3 regions of the Streptomyces sp. NPDC043908 genome follow, and region 2 is predicted to be linked to each of the others. Evidence: riboswitches for the same ligand, from Rfam matches in the RefSeq annotation. Region 2 holds a riboswitch; each other region holds the start of a gene.
What was found. Region 2 has a riboswitch for cyclic di-AMP ahead of AC069K_RS25770 (M23 family metallopeptidase). Riboswitches for the same ligand answer to the same signal wherever they lie in the genome.
Positions count from the first base shown of each region.

Region 1: it holds a riboswitch for cyclic di-AMP, as region 2 does, so the genes downstream of both, AC069K_RS08175 (transglycosylase SLT domain-containing protein) here and AC069K_RS25770 (M23 family metallopeptidase) in region 2, are expected to answer to the same signal.
Region 3: it holds a riboswitch for cyclic di-AMP, as region 2 does, so the genes downstream of both, AC069K_RS33345 (M23 family metallopeptidase) here and AC069K_RS25770 (M23 family metallopeptidase) in region 2, are expected to answer to the same signal.

Region 1 covers NZ_JBWKEI010000003.1:31,806-36,155, reverse strand. Annotated here, with positions in the region: gene AC069K_RS08190 (LamG domain-containing protein) at 1-649, shown strand, start outside; gene AC069K_RS08185 (LmeA family phospholipid-binding protein) at 697-1,431, opposite strand; gene AC069K_RS08180 (TetR/AcrR family transcriptional regulator) at 1,425-2,018, opposite strand; gene AC069K_RS08175 (transglycosylase SLT domain-containing protein) at 2,151-2,981, opposite strand; cyclic di-AMP (ydaO/yuaA leader) riboswitch at 2,986-3,170, opposite strand; gene AC069K_RS08170 (aldo/keto reductase) at 3,522-4,350, opposite strand, start outside.
Region 2 covers NZ_JBWKEI010000012.1:170,592-174,941, forward strand. Annotated here, with positions in the region: gene AC069K_RS25760 (M16 family metallopeptidase) at 1-672, shown strand, start outside; gene AC069K_RS25765 (M16 family metallopeptidase) at 690-2,057, shown strand; cyclic di-AMP (ydaO/yuaA leader) riboswitch at 2,271-2,431, shown strand; gene AC069K_RS25770 (M23 family metallopeptidase) at 2,445-3,215, shown strand; gene AC069K_RS25775 (GntR family transcriptional regulator) at 3,422-4,099, shown strand.
Region 3 covers NZ_JBWKEI010000022.1:68,257-72,606, forward strand. Annotated here, with positions in the region: gene AC069K_RS33340 (PP2C family protein-serine/threonine phosphatase) at 1-958, shown strand, start outside; cyclic di-AMP (ydaO/yuaA leader) riboswitch at 1,114-1,293, shown strand; gene AC069K_RS33345 (M23 family metallopeptidase) at 1,306-2,385, shown strand; gene AC069K_RS33350 (aldo/keto reductase) at 2,447-3,391, shown strand; gene AC069K_RS33355 (PrsW family intramembrane metalloprotease) at 3,407-4,350, opposite strand, start outside.

The sequences.
Region 1 (4,350 bases), on a different contig from region 2:
CACGGCCGACTTCACCTCTCCCGCGCAGTGGGTCGCGGGCCGCTCCTGGGCGTATCCGGACGGCGGTCCCGTCAACCCCGGCGACGACAAGCTCGACCATCTGGTGCCCGACGCCGAGTACGGCCGCGGCGGCACGTTCCGGGCGCGGCGCCGCGCCGACGGGCTGTGGAACACGGGTCTGCTGACCACCGAGGGCAGCGACGAGGACTTCCTGGTGCGCGCGGGTGACGTGTTGGAGGCCCGCGTCCGGCTGCCCCGCGAGCAGGGGGCCTGGCCGGCGATCTGGACCTGGCGGGACGGCGGCCAGGAGGTCGACGTGTTCGAGTACCACCCCGACAACCCCGACCTGCTGGAACTCACCAACCACGTCCGCGACGCCCACCACTCCCACCGCGACCCCTCTGTCGCCCCCGGCGCCCTCCTCGATCTGAGGGTCGAGTTCGGCGCCCGCTCGGTGGCCTGGTGGGTGAACGGCGCGCCGGTCTTCGCCGACCACAAGGGGGTGGGCCGCCGCTGGCACGCCCACCTCATCGTCAACCTCTCGGTCAGCGCGGGCCGATTCCATCCGCGGCCCGCTCCCGAGGTGTCGGAGATGTCGTTCGAGGTGCCCGCGCTACGGGTGTACCGGGAGCCCCCAACGCCCGTATGACGCGGGCTTCATGACATCTCGTCACCTGACAGTTGCCCGACGGTGTCTCAGGCGCGGGTGTCCGTACGGAAGGTGACGTCCTTGCCGGAGAGCGTCGCGGTGAGCCCTTCGGATCTCGTGGTGATGGAGGTGAGCGCCAGGCCGTCCGGAATCCCGTCGAGCTCGATCTCGCGCTCCAGCATGCCGGTGACGATCCCGCGCACCGCCTTGGGCAGGTCGTCGCCCGCCTTCACGGACCGCAGCTTCAGGGTGCGGCCGCCCGCCGTCTCCACGCGCGCGCTGGCTCCGACCTTCCCGAAGAGCGGCAGCGAGGCGGTGGCCGCGACGCGCGGCTCGGACCTGGTGCTGTCCCGGCTGTAGCCGATGTCGATGCCGAGTGCGCGGGACAGGTCCCGGTAGGACACGAAGGCGGTGGCCCTGGCGGAGGCGGCGTGTGCCTCGGAGGCGTGGGAGGAGCGCCGGAGGTGGTCGAGTTCGACGTTCAGGGTGGTGATGGGGAGCCTGCCGCCGTCGCGGCCCGCGGGGATGTCCGAGGCCTCGATGTCGACGCGGTCGAGGGTGCCCCCGGCCAACTGGGTCAGTACGGGGAAGCCGTGCACCTCCACATGGGGTGCGGACGGGAGCCCCCGCGCCTTCTGGAACGCGTCGGCCGTACGGTGTTCCGTCCAGGAGGCCGCGGCCCGGTCCCCCGCCACGGCCAGTCCCGCCAGCACCACGACGGCGACGGCGTACTTGCACCATCCCCGCAGTGCCCGGCCCGCCGCGGCACGCGCCTTCAGCACGGGGCCCCCTCCTCGGGGACGGGGTGCGCGCAGATGCCGCACGCGGCGCGGAAGGCGCTCAGGAGCGGGGCGCGCAGCAGCTCGTCGGGCAGGTCCTGGCGCGCGGCGACGGTGCTGACCAGGCCGGTCACGGCCAGCTGCGCCCGGACCGTGCCCGCCAGGTCGTCCGCGTCCGCGAAGGCGGCCAGGGTCTCCGTGCGGTGGTCACCGAGATCCCCCAGGCCCTCCACTCCGGCGAGGGCGCCGGGCAGCACCGGCAGCCCGGAGTTGAAGAGCAGGGCGAGCCGGGAGCGGTGGCGCAGCGCCAGATCGACGAGATCGGCCGAGGCCCGCAGCTGCCGCTCGGGTCCCTGCGGCAGGGCGCCCCAGGTGGCCCGGAGCGCGGCGAACTCGGTGAGGGGGCCGATGAGCGTCGCGGCGAGCAGTCGTTCCTTGGAGGGGAAGCGGTGCAGCAGCCCGGTCTTCGAGTAGCCGACCCGGTCCGCGATCTCCTGGACGGAGGTGCCGAGGTACCCCTGGGCGGTGAAGAGCTCGGCGGCGGCCTCGACGATCTCCGCGTCGAGTTCCGCGCGCGTCGGGCGTGGCATGCGGTCCTCCCCTGAGCCTGGTCACGCCACCGTAACAGACCATCTGGTCCTGGATGGACCAGATGGTCCGGCGGCTGCCGGCGGCTGCCAGCGGCTTGCGGCGGGGAGGTTTTGTCGGTCGGCGGGCTTCCGTCAGTACGGACCGTTGACGTTGTCGATCGAGCCGTACGTCTTCGCCGCGTAGTTGCACGCGGCGACGATGTTGGCGACGGGGTCGTAGCTGTCCGTCGACGTACCGGGCACGTGGAAGGCCTGGAAGGTGGGGTCGATGACCTGCAGGAGGCCCTTGGAGGGGGTGCCCGCGACGGCGTTGGAGTCCCAGTTGTTGATGGCGAAGGGGTTGCCCGACGACTCGCGCATGACGTTGCGGTAGATGCCGTCGTAGGAGCCGGGGATGCCGTGCTGGGCCATGATGTCCAGCGACTGGCGTATCCAGCCGTCCAGATCGTTGCCGTACGTCTTCGCCACGGCGGCGGTCGCCTGCTGGGGCGGCGTGCCCGTCCGCGCCGAACGGTCGGCCCGGGCCGGGGTGGCGGGGCGGTCGGCGGACGGGGCCTTCGCCTTCTTGCCCACCGCCAGCTGGAGGCCGGGGTGGATCAGCGCCGGGTTGCCGCCGATCGCCTGGCGGTTGTCCTTGTAGAGCCTCTTCCAGCCGCCGCTCACGTCGAGGTCCTGGGCGATCTTGGAGAGCGTGTCCCCGGCGACGACGGAGTAGGTCGTCGGGGCCGCCTTCGCCGCGCCTGCCTTCTGCGCCACGATCGGCTTGGCGGACACGGCACCCTTGGCGGCGACGGCGGGAGCGGCCTTCGGGGCGGCGGCGTGGGGGGCGGCCGAGGGTGCGGCACCGGCGCTCGTCGCGCCGATCACCGGAATGATGAGCGCGGCGCCGCCCGTGCCCGCGGCGGCGATGCCCCGGGTCAGGCTGCTGGACTTGGGGCGGCGGTGCTTACCCTTTGCAGGCATGGCGAATTCCTCTCCTTCGCCTGCGAGGTGAGCTGTCGGGTTCGGGCGAGGGCTGCCCGGCCGCGCTGCACGCGGCTTCACCCCGAGCCGTTCCGTCCTCCGGATCCGGCGACTACCTGGGTCCCCCGCTCCTGCCTTTTCGTGTGTGGGAGGTTTCCGGACAGCGGCAGGATTCGGCGGTCCATCCGGATTTGAGCGAGACCGTAATCGAATGGGCCCGGCGGAAACAAGAGCGTGAATTCATTCCGGCATCGGAGAGAAAGATCCATCGGTGCCGGGGATACGAGCGCCCTTCTCCCCGTATCCCCAACTCGCCTTCCACGCAACGGAATGAGCGCATCACCCTCGCGCGCGCACCGGGGCCCGAAGTGACCCACTTCACTTCTTCCGCGGCCTTGGAGAGGGATTCCTGCGCGTTCCCCAGAAGAATGAACGGGCGTTGGCGGCGCGCAAAAGAAAAGCTAAGCCCCTTTATCATTCCCAATGAATAGATTGACGACATAGGAGCGAAACCGGGCGCCCGCCGTCCATTTCGGACATCTAGGCGGACGGCTCCGACGGCGTCTCCAGCAGGGCCGCCTCCTCGTCGGTGAGCCGGAGCCCGCCGGCGGCCACGTTCTCCACCAGGTGGTCCGGGTTGCCCGTGCCGGGGATGGCCAGCACGTGCTCGCCCTGCCGGAGCGTCCAGGCGAGACGGACCTGCGCGGATGTCGCGCCGTGCGCGCGGGCGACCGCGAGGACCGCCTCGCTCTCCGCGCCGGCCGCCTGCCCGGCGCCGCTCTCGCGGCCTTCGCCCGCGATGGCGAAGAACGGGACGAACGCGATGCCCTGCTCGCCGCAGAGCCGCAGCACCTCGCCGGAGCCCGTCCGCCTGCTGTCCAGGCCGTACCGGTTCTGCACACAGACCACGGGCGCGATCGCCTGGGCCTCCGCCAGGTGCTCGGGGCCGATGTTGGAGATGCCCAGGTGGCGGATGAGGCCGGCCTCGCGCAGCTCGGCCAGGGCGCCGAAGTGCTCGGCGAGCGAACCGGGCCCGTTCAGGCGCAGGTTGACCACGTCGAGGTGGTCGCGGCCGAGCTGGCGCAGGTTCTCCTCGACCTGGCCGCGCAGGTGTTCCGGGGTGGCCCAGGGCAGCCAGGCGCCGGACGCGTCGCGCCCCGGGCCGACCTTGGTGGCGATGACCAGATCGTCCCGATAGGGCGCGAGCGCCCGGTTGATGAGTTCGTTGGCGGAACGGAGCCGGGAGAAGTAGAAAGCCGCGGTGTCGATGTGGTTGACACCGAGTTCGACCGCGCGCCGCAGCACGGCGAGGGAGCGCTCGCGGTCGCTCGGCGTACCGAGGTCGAACGCGGCGCTCCCGGTGAGGCGC
Region 2 (4,350 bases):
ATCCCCTCCCACGACGGCAAGCAGCCGCCGCGCGACGGCACGCTGCCCGGCGTGATCGGCGAGCAGCTGCGCGAGGTCGTCCACGAGGACGTGCCCGCGCGCGCCCTGATGGCCGCCTACCGGCTGCCGCACGACGGCACCCGCGAGTGCGACGCGGCGGACCTGGCGCTCACCGTCCTCGGCGGCGGCGAGTCCTCCCGCCTCCACAACCGCCTGGTCCGCCGCGACCAGAGCGCGGTCGCGGCCGGATTCGGCCTGCTGCGCCTGGCCGGCGCCCCCTCGCTCGGCTGGCTGGACGTGAAGACGTCCGGCGGCGTCGACGTCCCCGACATCGAGTCGGCCGTGGACGAGGAGCTCGCCCGGTTCGCCGAAGAGGGCCCCACGGCCGAGGAGATGGAGCGCGCCCAGGCCCAGCTGGAGCGCGAGTGGCTGGACCGGCTCGGCACGGTCGCGGGCCGCGCCGACGAACTCTGCCGGTACGCGGTGCTGTTCGGCGACCCCCAGCTCGCGCTGACCGCCGTCGACCGGGTCCTCGACATCACGGCCGAGGAGGTGCGGGACGTGGCGCGGGCCACCCTGCGCCCGGACAACAGGGCGGTGCTGGTCTACGAGCCGACCACCGCAGAGGCAGACGCGGCGGCCGACGCCGACGCAGAGGGAGCAGAGCAGTGAGCGACACCGGCGTGACCATGCAGTTCCACCCCCGGCCCGCCGCCGGCACCGCGCGCCCCTGGGCCTTCCCCGCCCCCGGCCGCTCCACCCTGCCCAACGGGCTGACCGTGCTGCGCTGCGACCGCCCCGGCCAGCAGGTCGTGGCTGTCGAGATCTTCCTCGCCGCCCCGCTGGACGCCGAGCCGGCGGGCCTGGACGGCGTCGCCACGATCATGGCGCGCGCGTTCTCCGAGGGCACCGACAAGCGCTCCGCCGAGGAGTTCGCCGCCGACCTGGAGCGCTGCGGCGCCACCCTGGACGCGCACGCGGACCACCCGGGCGTGCGGGTCTCCCTGGAGGTGCCGGTCTCCCGGCTCCCCAAGGCGCTCGGGCTCCTCGCGGAGGCGCTGCGGGCCCCCGCCTTCGCCGACGCCGAGGTCGACCGCCTGGTGCGCAACCGCCTCGACGAGATCCCGCACGAGCTGGCCAACCCGGCGCGCCGCGCCGCCCAGCAGCTCTCCCGCGAGCTCTTCCCGGCCAGTGCGCGCATGTCGCGCCCGCGCCAGGGCACCGAGGAGACCGTGGCGCGGATCGACGCGGCGGCGGTACGGGCCTTCTACGAGGCGTACGTACGGCCCGCCGCGGCCACCGCCGTGGTCGTGGGCGACCTGGGCGCCACCGACCTGGACGCGGTCCTGGCGGACACCCTGGGCGCCTGGACCGGCCATCCGGCCGAGGAGCGCCCGATGCCCCCGGTCACCGCCGACGACACCGGCCGCGTGGTCATCGTGGACCGGCCCGGCGCCGTCCAGACGCAGCTCCTGATCGGCCGGATCGGCCCGGACCGCCACGACCGCGTCTGGCCCGCCCAGGTCCTCGGGACGTACTGCCTGGGCGGCACGCTCACCTCCCGCCTGGACCGCGTCCTGCGCGAGGAGAAGGGCTACACCTACGGAGTGCGCTCGTACGGCCAGGTGCTGCGCTCGGGCCCGGAGGGCACCGGCGCCGCCATGCTCGCCATCAGCGGCTCGGTGGACACGCCCAACACCGGCCCGGCCCTGGACGACCTGTGGACGGTGCTGCGCAAGCTGGCCGCCGAGGGGCTCAACGACGCCGAGCGCGAGACGGCCGTGCAGAACCTGGTGGGCGTGGCCCCGCTGAAGTACGAGACGGCCGCCGCCGTCGCCGGGACGCTGGCCGACCAGGTCGAGCAGCACCTCCCGGACGACTACCAGGCGCAGTTGTACGCGCGCCTGGCCGACACCGGCACCGTGGAGGCCACGGCGGCGGTCGTCAGCGCCTTCCCGGTGGACCGCCTGGTGACGGTCCTCGTCGGGGACGCGGCACAGATCGCGGAGCCCGTCAAGGCCCTGGGAATCGGCGAAGTCACCGTAGTGGCGGGCTGATTGGGCCGTCCGCCGAAGACGGGCGGACGGGACGGGTGAGGACCCCGGTGGCCGAGAGCCGCCGGGGTCCCCCTGTATGTCCGTTTTGTTGGGGAGGTTGCCTGTCTGTCATGTGGCGTGCGCTACAAAAAGACGCGTCTGTTTGGTGATTGAAAGATCAGCCGTCTAGCGTCAGTCCGGCTGTCCGTCACCACCCGTCGCAGCCGCGGCACCGGACAGCCATCGCCGAGTCCCCAACTGGTGCGAGCCAGGGGAGCCGGGGACCCACTCAGTCCCTGGGGTGAATCGGACGCCTCCGCCCGCGGAGGGGCCCGTAGGAGACCTTCCAGCTCCGAACCCGTCAGCTAACCCGGTAGGCGAGATGGAAGGAAAGGAACCCGCCTCTCCATGGCGTTCACCCGTGCCACCGGGAAGCACCGTCGGCCCAGCGCCGTGTCGCGCAAGAGCGCGAACATAGCGGGCATCGCCACCCTCGCCACCGCCGGAGTCGTGGGCACCCTCGCCTCCCCGGCCATGGCCGCCGACAGCTCGGCGCCCGCCGCCGCCTCGGTCGAGGACACCGGCATCACCCAGGCCATCGTGATCGGTGACTCCCTCGCCGAGCGGATCGACGCCCAGGCCGCCGCCCAGCAGCACGCCGCCGACAAGGCCCGCGCCGCCGCCGAGGCGAAGCGCAAGGCCGAGGCGAAGGCCAAGGAGGAGCGCGAGGCCAGGGAGCGCGCCGCCCGCGAGGCCGAGCGCAAGCGCCTCAACTCCTTCGTCGCCCCGATCGACGGCGGGTACGTCTCCACCGGCTACAAGACCGGCGGTTCGATCTGGTCCTCCGGCAGCCATACCGGCATCGACTTCCACGCGGGCGAGGGCACCCCGGTGCACGCGGTCGGCCTGGGCACCGTCGTCGAGGCGGGCTGGGGCGGCGCCTACGGCAACAACATCGTGATCCGGATGAACGACGGCACGTACACGCAGTACGGCCACCTCTCGTCCATCGGGGTGTACGTCGGCCAGCGCGTCGAGCCGGGCCAGCAGATCGCCCTCTCCGGCAACACCGGCAACACCACCGGCCCGCACCTCCACTTCGAGGCCCGCACCGGCGAGTCGTACGGCTCGGACATCGACCCGATCGCGTATCTGCGCTCGCACGGCGTCAAAGTCTGACCCGGACGCCCCCGCATCCGAAACCGCAAGCCCCCGGCGTATCGCGCCGGGGGCTTCGGCATGCCGTCCGGCGCGCACACCCGCCCGTGGCCAAAAGATATGCATGGCCCACGGCACGTCACCGGGAATTAACAGACGCTGGAATAGAGTCGCCGAACAGGCGTCGATCGACCGCGTTTCGCGGGGATTAAGGCGGAGGTTCGGTCATGCGCATTCCCGCGCAATCGGTATGCACGGCAATCCGCGACGACATCGTCGCGGGGCTCTTCGCACGCGGCAGCCGGCTCACCGAGGAAGTGCTCGCACGCCGGTACGGCGTCTCCCGCGTCCCGGTCCGCGAGGCGCTGCGCACGCTGGAGTCCGAGGGGTTCGTCACCACGCGCCGGCACGCCGGGGCCTGTGTCGCGGAGCCGACCGAGCAGGAGGCGGCCGATCTGCTCGAACTGCGCACCCTGCTGGAGCCGCTGGCCGCCTCGCGCGCCGCCGCCCGGCGCACCGAGGCCCATCTGAAGGTGCTGCGCGGCCTGGTCAGGCTCGGCCAGGACCGCGTCCGGCGGGGCCAGGGCGAGGATCTGCGCTCGCTGGGCGTCTGGTTCCACGAGACGCTCGCCCAGGCCTCGGGAAGCCCCGGCCTCATCGCGCTGCTCACCCAGCTGCGGCACAAGATCACGTGGATGTACGAGGTGGGGCAGCCCGCGCTGCCCGCCGAGTGCTGGGCGGAGCACGGGGCGATCGTGGACGCGCTGGCCCGCGGGGACGCCGAGCGGGCCCGGGCGCTGACCGCCCGCCACGCCGAACGCGCGTTTTCCGCCTATCGGCTGCGGCGCCCGGCGGACGTGAGGATCCCGCAACATGCCGTAAACACCGCGAGCGTCCGTGCTTAACAGGGTCGCCGTATACAAAGGGGTGATTCGGCGGGGCGGATTCGTGCTGCCCGAAAGCGGCACGGAATGCGGGGGCGGGGCCGGCCGGTCCGCGTTACCGGGTGCATAAGCCGGAGGCGCACCTACGGGGAAATGGAAAGGAGCCGCGGACCCGGAATTCGGGTCCGCGGCTCCGATCGCGAAGTGCGGTGACGCGCGGCCGCGCCGGGACGGCGGCGCGGCGCCGGGTCCCGGCCGACCGGACGCTGTCG
Region 3 (4,350 bases), on a different contig from region 2:
TGTCGCGGGCGCCTCGGCGGTCGGGGCGGTCCTGCTCACCGAGTACCTCCACGACGTCCCCAGCACCGGGGAGGCGGTCAGCGAGCTGTTCACCGTCACCACCGTCGGCGCGCTGGCCCTGCTCACCAACCGCATGCTGCGCCGCAGCGGCGAACGCCTGGCGTCGGCGCGGGTCATCGCGGAGACCGCCCAGCGCGCCGTCCTGCCCACGCCCGCCGAGCGGATCGGCGGCCTCCAGGTGGCCGCGCGGTACGAGGCGGCGCAGGCCGGCGCGTTCATCGGCGGGGACCTCTTCGCCGTCCAGGACACGCCGTACGGGGTGCGCCTGGTCGTCGGGGACGTCCGGGGCAAGGGCCTTGAGGCGGTCGAGGCGGTGGCCGTGGTGATCGGGGCGTTCCGGGAGGCCGCCGAGCAGGAGCAGACGCTGGAGGCGGTGGCCGGACGCCTTGAGCGCGCGCTGACCCGGGAGGGCACCCGGCGCGACGGCCTGGACGCGTTCGAGGGGTTCACCACGGCCGTGCTCGCCGAGATCCCGCGCGACGCCACGGCCGTACGCCTGGTCAACCGGGGCCACCCCGAACCGCTGCTGCTCCACGCCGACGGGGCGCTGGACGCGCTCACCCCCTCCGACCCCGCGCTGCCGCTGGGGATGGCGGAACTCGGGGTCTGGCCGGACCGGGCGGACACGTACCCCTTCCCGCTCGGGGCGACGCTGCTCCTGTACACCGACGGCCTCTCCGAGGCGCGTTCGGCCCGGCCGCCCGGGGTCTTCTACGACCCGCACGAACGGCTGCGCGGCCGGATCTTCCCGGGGCCGGACCAGCTCCTGGACGCGCTCGTCGACGATGTGCGCAGGCATACGGGCGGCGGTGCGAACGACGACATGGCGCTGCTGGCGGTGCGGCGGCCCCGGGCGCGGCGGCCGGAGCGGCGGCGGACGACGCCGGTGGTTCCGTGACGGACCGTGCCCGAACGACGCCCGAGCGCACGTTGTTTGACGGGGCATCAGGCGCTGGGGCCGGGGATTACGGGGAACGGCTTGGAATCCGGTCCGCCTGTCTATTAACGTTCGATAACGCAGCGCGGTCGTCCCAGCCGTCGTAGAGGCGGCACCGTGCGCACGCGCCGAATTCCGCAAGGGAACCGGGGAACCACCACCTTGGGGTGAATCGAGCACCTTCGCACCGTCGAAACGTGCCCGTAGGAGACCTTCCTGCTCCGAACCCTCCCCCGAGCTCTCAAGGAGCAGGGGGGACCCCCACCGCCAACCCGGTAGGCGAGAAGGAAGGAAAGGAGCGCGCCCCCGTGGCGTCCAACGAGCCTGCCCTCGGCACCCCGCCGCTTCCCCCCGTCGCCCCGTACGGGCCCGCGCCCAGCGGCACCGAGGTGTGGGAGGAGTGGAACCCCACGGAGGAGTCCGTCTCCCCGGTACGCGGCCGGCACCGCGTGATCAAGCAGCGCGGCGGGCTCGCCCGCAGCTCCACCGTCCTCGGCGTCGGCGTCATCGCGGCCGTCGGCGCGGGTGGCATGGCCAGTGCGCAGACCAAGCCGCCGGTCTCCATATCCCTGCCCGACTCCGTCGCGGACAATCTCCCCGATGTGAAGTCCCTGCCGGGCGTGGGCGCGCTCATCACCGGCATCGCGGGCGACGACAAGCCCGACGCGTCCCCCCTGGCCGAGGCCGACAGAGCCGTCGCGAGCGCCCCCCTCACCATGGCGGGCGTCTCCCGGGCCGCGGCCGAGCAGGGCGCCACAGGGGCGGGCGAGGCCCTGCGCGCCCGCATCCTCCAGCAGGCCGATCAGCAGCGCAGCAGCGCCGAAGCCGAGGCGAAGGCGGCCGCCGAGAAGGCCGCGGCCCAGCAGGCGGCGGCCGAGGCGAAGGCCGCGCAGAGCGCCGCCCAGCAGAAGGCGGCCGCCGAGAAGAAGGCCGCCGAGGAGGCCGCCGCGAAGAAGGCCGAGGAGGAGCGGCTGGCCGAGCTGGCCAAGAGCTACTCGCTCCCGGTCGCCTCGTACACGATCACCTCCACCTTCGGCCAGGCCGGCTCGATGTGGTCCTCCGGCCACCACACCGGCCTCGACTTCGCCGCGCCCACCGGCACCCCGCTCAAGGCGGTCCACGGCGGGACGGTCAAGTCGGCGGGCTGGTCCGGCTCGTACGGATACCGCACGGTGATCGAGCTGGAGGACGGCTCGGAGCTCTGGTACTGCCACCAGTCCTCCATCGCGGTCAGCGCCGGGCAGAAGGTGACGACCGGCGAGACGATCGGCCGCGTCGGCGCCACCGGCAACGTGACGGGCCCGCATCTGCACCTGGAGGTGCACACCCCGGGCGGCACGGGAGTCGACCCGATGGCGTGGCTCGAGTCGAAGGGCCTCAACCCGTAGGGGGCCTGCCCGGCGGGCGGGGGCGCGGAATAGGCGTGCCCCGTCGGCCCGTTCACCCCCCATGACCACGCTGCGCCCCCTGGGCTCCTCCGACCTGTCCGTCTTCCCGCTCGCCCTGGGCGGCAACGTCTTCGGCTGGACCGCCGACGAGGCCGCCTCCTTCGGGGTGCTCGACGCGTACACGCAGGCGGGCGGCAACTTCGTGGACACCGCCGACGTCTACTCGGCGTGGGCCCCGGGCAACGAGGGCGGCGAGTCCGAGCGGATCATCGGCAGGTGGCTGGCGGCGCGCGGCAACCGCGAGGACGTCGTGATCGCCACCAAGGGCGGCGCGCACGCCTCGTTCAAGGGGCTCGCGGCCCCCACCATCAAGGCCGCCGCCGAGGAGTCGCTGCGCCGGCTCGGCACCGACTACATCGACCTGTACTACACGCACTTCGACGACGAGTCGGTCCCCGTCGAGGAGATCGTCACCGCGCTCGACCAGCTGGTCAAGGACGGCACGGTGCGTGCGGTGGCCGCCTCCAACATCTCCCCGGAGCGGCTCCAGGACTCCCTGGACTTCTCCGACCGCGAGGGCCTGGCCAAGTACGTCGCGCTCCAGCCGCACTACAACCTGGTCTCGCGCGACACCTACGAGGGCACCCTCCAGGACACCGCCGGCCGCTCGGGTCTGGCCGCCGTGCCCTACTCGGCGCTCGCCTCCGGCTTCCTCAGCGGCAAGTACCGCCCCGGCCAGGACGTCGACAGCGCGCGGGCCGGGAGCGCCGGCCGGTACCTGGGCACCGAGCGGGGCGTGAAGGTGCTCGCCGCGCTCGACCGCGTCGCGCTGGCGCACGGCGTCGAGCCCGCGAGCGTGGCCCTCGCCTGGCTCGCCGCGCAGCCGACCGTGGTCGCCCCGATCGCCTCGGCCCGGACCGTCGAGCAGTTGCCCGCGCTCCTCGCGGTCGCGGACCTGGAGCTCACGGACGCGGAGCTGAGCGAGCTGAAGGCCGCCTCGGCGTAGACCGGGGGCAGGCTCTCAGCGCCGGTAGGGGTCGTACGGGGAGGCGGCCGGGCCGTAGCCGTACGGGGCGTGGTTCCCGTACGTGCCCTGGCCGTAGCCGTACGGGGGCTGGTGGCCGTACGGGGTCTGGGTTCCGTACGGGGCCTGGTGGCCGTAGGGGTAGGGCTGGGACGGAATCCAGATGCGGCCCGCCGCGCCCGCCCCGTACAGAAGGGCGGGGCCTGCCACCTCCCGGCGCGCCCACAGGTGGTGCAGCAGCTCCTGCTCGCGGGCGGTGAAGTCCGGCCCGGCCTGGGAGTGGCGGGCCCGTCGGCGCAGGAACGCCAGGGCCGTCGCGAACGCCTCGTACTCCGCGACCGTCCGCGCCGCCCGCTTGCCCCCGAAGGTGCGGTGGGCGAAGTCGCGGGCCATCGAGCGGGCCCGCATCGAGGAGAGCGCCAGCGGTTCGGCCGGGCCGAGCCAGCCCGCCGCCGCGTACGCGGGCAGCTCCGCCGCGACGGTGCGCAGCTCCCGCTGGCGGCTCCACACCGCGAGCCAGGTGAGCAGTCCGAAGACCGGCACCATGAACGCGGCGTAGACCAGGTAGAAGCCGTACGTCCCGAACGACGACGAGCCGTTCCACAGCGCGTGCATCCCCATCGCGGACAGCAGGCCGAGCACCGGCCAGCCGATCCGGCGCCGGCGGCGGCCCGGGGCCGCGAGCGCCGCGGCCCCGAAGCCTATGCCGGTGCAGACCGTGAACAGCGGGTGCGCGAACGGCGACATCACGACCCGGACGAAGAACGTCGCCGCGGTCGTCGAGGAGAGCCCGGCGGTGTGGCTGACCTGGTCCTCACCGAAGGCGTTGCCGAGGTACAGGACGTTCTCGGTGAAGGCGAAGCCGGTCGCGGTGAAGCCCGCGACGACGACGCCGTCGACTATCCCCTTGAAGTCCCGTCTGCGGAACAGGAACAGCAGCA